2 regions of the Pantoea sp. S18 genome follow, and region 2 is predicted to be linked to the other one. Evidence: predicted binding sites of a transcription regulator. Region 2 holds the regulator's gene; the other holds the start of a gene.
The links. The regulator sigma-54, encoded in region 2, starts transcription at its own class of promoters, with help from an activator protein. The targets are predictions, from matches to a motif close to GTTGGCACANNTTTCGCTNT.
Positions count from the first base shown of each region.

Region 1: the regulator sigma-54 is predicted to act here: its motif matches at 1,307-1,326, upstream of glnK (P-II family nitrogen regulator).

Region 1 is NZ_CP142688.1:1,091,281-1,094,389, forward strand. Features, by position in the region: gene VIJ98_RS04820 (SmdB family multidrug efflux ABC transporter permease/ATP-binding protein) at 1-1,120, shown strand, start outside; gene glnK (P-II family nitrogen regulator) at 1,380-1,718, shown strand; gene amtB (ammonium transporter AmtB) at 1,752-3,041, shown strand.
Region 2 is NZ_CP142688.1:521,429-524,537, reverse strand. Features, by position in the region: gene lptB (LPS export ABC transporter ATP-binding protein) at 1-646, shown strand, start outside; gene rpoN (RNA polymerase factor sigma-54) at 695-2,134, shown strand; gene hpf (ribosome hibernation promoting factor) at 2,156-2,443, shown strand; gene ptsN (PTS IIA-like nitrogen regulatory protein PtsN) at 2,604-3,086, shown strand.

The DNA of each region.
Region 1 (3,109 bases), 570 kb from region 2:
GTTCCGCCAGCAGGCGCGCTTTGGTGAGCGCATGGGCGAAGCCAGCCGTTCGCACTATCTGGCGCGTATGGAAACGCTGCGGCTGGATGGTTTTTTATTGCGCCCGTTGCTGAGTCTGTTTTCGGCCATGATTTTGTGCGGTTTGCTGATGCTGTTCAGCTTCGCCACGCCAGGCGTGTTTGAAGTGGGCGTGCTTTATGCTTTTATTACCTATCTTGGTCGCCTCAACGAGCCGCTGATTGAACTCACCACGCAGCAGTCGATGCTGCAACAAGCGGTGGTGTCTGGCGAGCGCATCTTTGAACTGATGGATGCGGATCAGCAAGGTTACGGCAACGATATTCAGCCGCTGGCCTCGGGCAGCATCTCGCTGCGGGATGTGAGCTTTGCCTATCGCGATAACCGTGATGTGCTCAGCAATATCAATCTTGAGGTGCCCGCGCGTAATTTTGTTGCGCTGGTGGGACACACCGGCAGCGGTAAAAGTACGCTGGCGAATCTGCTGATGGGCTATTACCCAGTGACGCGCGGCAGCATCGAACTGGATGGTCGCCCGCTGCCGCAGCTGTCGCACGCCGCTTTACGTCAAAGCGTTGCGATGGTGCAACAGGATCCGGTGGTGCTGGCGGATTCGCTGCTGGCCAACGTGCGCTTAGGGCGCGATATCCCGGAAGAGCAAGTGTGGCAGGCGCTGGAGACGGTGCAGTTGGCACCGTTGGCGCGCAGCATGGCGGATGGCATACATACGCGTTTAGGCGAGCAGGGCAATAATCTGTCGGTTGGGCAGAAACAGCTACTGGCGCTGGCGCGCGTGTTGGTGTCATTGCCACAAATCCTGATCCTCGATGAAGCCACGGCCAATATCGATTCCGGTACGGAACAGGCGATTCAGCACGCGTTACGTGCACTACGTCAGCACAGCACGCTGGTGGTGATAGCGCATCGCCTTTCCACCATCACCGAAGCCGATCAGATTTTAGTGCTGCATCGCGGTCAGGTAGTTGAGCGCGGTACGCATGCTGAGCTGCTGGCCGAGCAGGGCCGTTACTGGCAGATGTATCAGTTGCAGCAAGCCGGCGATGAACTCGCGGCGGGCATCCCCGTACAAGCTGAAGGGTGAATTGCACCTTTTTTGCACAGTTTTATCGGAATGTTCTGTATTGATGCACTTCTTTGAGGCTTGAAGCACCAAAGAAGTGCAATATTGCAACACCTTTCCTATTTCTGCTCCCCAATCTGCGCTGTGCTTCACATAACGAAGCGTGATGCAGCGCGCCTATGCTACTGACATTCCCCTTTTTTTATTTATGGCACAGCCTTTGCTTATATCCCTACGTGTCCGCGAAGACTCACTCAATTTCTTATCCGGAGGGGAACGTATGAAGCTGGTTACCGTGGTAATCAAACCATTTAAGCTGGAGGACGTGCGTGAAGCCTTATCCTCTATTGGCATTCAGGGACTGACAGTTACCGAGGTTAAAGGTTTCGGTCGCCAGAAAGGTCACGCAGAGCTTTATCGCGGTGCCGAGTACAGCGTTAACTTCCTGCCTAAAGTAAAAATTGATATCGCTATTGCGGACGACCAACTTGATGAAGTGGTCGATGTCATCAGCAAAGCCGCGTATACCGGCAAAATTGGCGACGGCAAGATTTTCGTCGCAGAACTGCAGCGCGTCATTCGTATTCGTACCGGCGAGACCGACGAAGCAGCACTGTAACTGGGGCTCTGAATTGTGATGGGATGGAAAGAAATGAATAAACTGATAACGAAGTTGGGCCTCACCAGCCTTGCGCTGTTACCTTCTCTGGCGATGGCGGCAGCGCCTGCCGTCGCGGATAAAGCCGATAACGCCTTTATGATGATCTGTACCGCGCTGGTACTGTTTATGTCGATTCCAGGCATTGCGCTGTTCTACGGCGGTTTGATTCGCGGTAAGAATGTGCTGTCGATGCTGACGCAGGTTGCAGTGACCTTCTCGCTGGTGTGCGTGCTGTGGGTGATTTACGGCTACTCGCTGGCCTTCAGTGAAGGCAACTCCTTCTTCGGTAGCTTCCAGTGGGCGATGCTGAAAAATATTGAGCTGAAAGCGGTGATGGGCAGCTTCTATCAGTACATTCACGTTGCGTTCCAGGCTTCCTTCGCCTGTATTACCGTCGGCCTGATTGTCGGTGCGCTGGCTGAACGTATTCGCTTCTCGGCGGTACTGATTTTCGTGGTGGTTTGGCTGACGCTGGCTTATCTGCCAATCGCGCACATGGTTTGGGCAGGTGGCTTGCTGGCGCAAGACGGCGCGCTCGACTTCGCGGGCGGCACCGTGGTTCACATCAACGCTGCAGTTGCTGGCCTGGTGGGTGCTTACCTGGTGGGCAAACGTGCTGGTTTCGGCAAAGAAGCCTTCAAACCACATAACCTGCCGATGGTGTTCCTCGGTACCGCGATTCTGTATGTGGGCTGGTTCGGCTTCAACGCCGGTTCTGCTTCCTCAGCTAACGAAATCGCTGCGCTGGCGTTCCTGAATACCGTAGTGGCTACGGCGGGTGCGGTGCTGTCGTGGGTGTTCGGCGAGTGGGCGGTACGTGGTAAACCTTCTCTGCTCGGTGCCTGCTCAGGCTTCATCGCTGGTCTGGTGGCGATTACCCCAGCTTGTGGTTATGTCGGTGTCGGCGGCGCGCTGATTATCGGTCTGGCGGGTGGTTTAGCCGGTCTGTGGGGCGTAACTACCCTGAAGAAATGGCTGCGTGTTGATGACCCATGTGATGTGTTCGGTGTGCACGGCGTGTGTGGCATCCTCGGTTGTATCCTGACCGGCGTGTTCGCGTCCTCTTCACTGGGCGGCGTAGGCTACGCAGAAGGCGTGACCATGGGCCATCAGGTTTGGATTCAGCTGTTCAGCGTGGGCGTGACCATCGTCTGGACTGCAGTTGTGGCCTTCATTGGCTTCAAACTGGCAGATATGATTGTTGGCCTGCGTGTTCCGGAAGATCAGGAACGTGAAGGTTTAGATGTGAACAGCCACGGCGAGAACGCTTACAACCAGTAACAGCCGGGCTGAAGAAGAGCAGTGCGCTAAAATTATAAAAAGCAGAAGGGGCGATAATATCGCCCCTT
Region 2 (3,109 bases):
ATCCGGCGAGATTGTCGGCCTGCTGGGCCCGAACGGTGCCGGTAAAACCACCACCTTTTACATGGTGGTGGGAATTGTGCCGCGCGATGCGGGCCGCATCGTGATTGATGATGAAGACATCAGCATCCTGCCGCTGCATGCGCGCGCCCGTCGCGGTATCGGCTATCTGCCGCAGGAAGCCTCGATCTTCCGCCGCCTGAGCGTGTACGACAACCTAATGGCGGTGCTGCAGATCCGTGATGATCTGACAGAAGAGCAGCGTCAGGATCGTGCCAACGAGCTGATGGAAGAGTTCCATATCGGCCATCTGCGCGACAGCATGGGCCAGGCGCTGTCGGGTGGTGAACGCCGTCGTGTGGAAATTGCTCGCGCGCTGGCCGCTAATCCGAAATTCATCCTGCTGGATGAGCCTTTTGCCGGTGTTGACCCCATTTCGGTTATCGACATCAAGAAAATCATCGAGCATCTGCGTGACAGCGGCCTTGGCGTGCTGATTACCGACCACAACGTGCGTGAAACCCTCGCGGTGTGTGAACGCGCTTATATCGTTAGCCAGGGTCATTTAATTGCCCATGGCACGCCTGATGAAATTCTTGTAGATGAGCAGGTTAAGCGTGTTTATTTGGGCGAAGAGTTCAGACTCTGATAAGGTGTCGTAACACCCTACGTTTGCTTAGGAAATTCTAACCGAATTATGAAGCAAGGTTTGCAACTCAGGCTCAGCCAACAGCTGGCGATGACACCACAGTTGCAGCAAGCCATTCGCTTGCTGCAACTCTCTACGCTTGAACTCCAGCAAGAACTCCAACTGGCGCTGGAAAGCAATCCGCTGCTTGAACAAACCGATCTGCACGAAGAAGTCGACGCACGCGAATTTCAGGAACAAGAGAGTGATTCATTAGACACGCGTGAAGCTCTTGAACAGAAAGACATGCCTGAAGATCTCCCGCTCGATGCCACCTGGGACGAAATCTACACTGCGGGCACGCCGTCAGGCACCGGCACCGATTACCAGGATGACGAACTGCCAATCTATCAGGGCGAAACCACGCAATCGCTGCAGGATTACCTGATGTGGCAGGTTGAGTTAACGCCGTTCACTGATACCGATCGCGCCATCGCTACATCCATTGTTGATGCCATTGACGACACCGGCTATCTCACCGTCAGCTTACAAGATATTTATGACAGTATTGGCGATGAAGAGCTAACGCTGGAAGAAGTTGAAGCCGTGCTCAAACGCGTGCAGCGTTTCGATCCGGTCGGCGTCGGTGCCCGTGATTTGCGTGATTGCCTGTTAGTGCAGCTTTCGCAATATGATGCCGCTACGCCCATGCTCGCGGAAGCGCGCCTGATTGTGAGCGAACATCTTGATCTGCTGGCCAACCATGATTTCCGCAGCCTGATGCGCGTAACGCGTCTGAAGGAAGAGGTGCTGAAAGAGGCGATGTTGCTGATTCAGTCACTCGATCCGCGCCCTGGCCAGTCAATCAATACAAGCGAACCGGAATATGTCATTCCCGATGTGCTGGTGCGCAAAATCAGCAAGCGCTGGACGGTTGAACTGAATTCCGACAGCATGCCGCGCCTGAAAATCAATCAGCAGTATGCTGCGATGGGCGGAGCTGGCCGTAACGAAAGCGATAATCAGTTTATTCGTAGCAATTTACAGGAAGCCAAGTGGCTAATTAAGAGCCTGGAGAGCCGTAACGACACGCTGCTGAAAGTGACACGCTGTATCGTTGAACAGCAGCAGGCATTTTTTGAGCAGGGTGAGGAGTACATGCGTCCAATGGTGCTGGCGGATATCGCTCAGGCTGTTGATATGCACGAATCCACTATTTCCCGCGTGACCACGCAAAAGTATTTACACAGCCCGCGTGGCATCTTTGAACTGAAGTATTTTTTCTCCAGTCACGTCAACACCGAAGGCGGTGGCGAAGCCTCGTCCACGGCGATTCGTGCATTAGTGAAAAAATTAATCTCGGCGGAAAACCCCGCAAAACCCTTGAGCGACAGCAAACTGACCTCCATGTTATCCGAACAGGGCATCATGGTAGCGCGACGTACGGTTGCTAAATATCGCGAGTCTTTATCTATACCGCCATCAAACCAGCGTAAACAGCTGGTTTGACCGAACGAAGAAGGAAGACCTATGCAGCTAAACCTTACCGGCCTTAATGTTGAAATTACCGAACCTCTGCGTGAATTTGTAAATACCAAATTTGCCAAACTGGAACACTATTTTGATCGTATCAATCAGGTTTATATTGTTCTGAAGGTAGAGAAGGTGACGCAGATTGCGGATGCAACACTGCACGTCAACGGCGGGGAGCTGCACGCCACATCGGAAGCGGAAGACATGTACGCGGCCATCGACGGGTTAATCGACAAGCTTTCCCGTCAGCTGACCAAACACAAAGACAAACTGAAAAAACACTAACCTTCACGCTTGCAGAGTGCTGACTGATTCGGCACTTAGAGCATAAATGGGGCGGATATTACCGCCCCGTTTTGTCATCTGCGCAAGCGCCAGCGGGCGAACGGCAATGAAATCAATCGCCTGAACCTCGCGGCTATGTGAACTCGCAAGTGAAACGATGATGAACAACGATCTAACACTGGAATTGAGCTCGGTCCTTTCACTGGACTGTACCCGTAGCGGCGTACACTGCCAGAGTAAAAAACGCGCGCTGGAAATTATCAGCGAGCTGGCAGCGAAGCAGCTCAATCTGCCGCACCAGACGCTTTTCGAAGCCATCCTGACCCGCGAACGTATGGGCAGTACCGGTATTGGCAACGGTATCGCCATTCCACATGGCAAGCTGGAGGAGGACACCTTACGCGCTGTCGGCGTGTTTATCAGCCTCGATCAGCCTATCGCTTTTGATGCGGTAGACAATCAGCCGGTTGACCTGCTGTTTGCCCTGCTGGTACCTGCGGACCAGTGTAAAACCCATTTGCACACGCTTTCGCTGGTTGCCAAACGTCTGGCGGATAAAACCGTCTGTCGTCGTTTGCGTGCGGCACAGAGCGACGAAGAGCTCTACGCCATTATCACAGAAGCTCAGGAAGCACACTCTTAAGCGAGAAACACTTTTACCGGCCT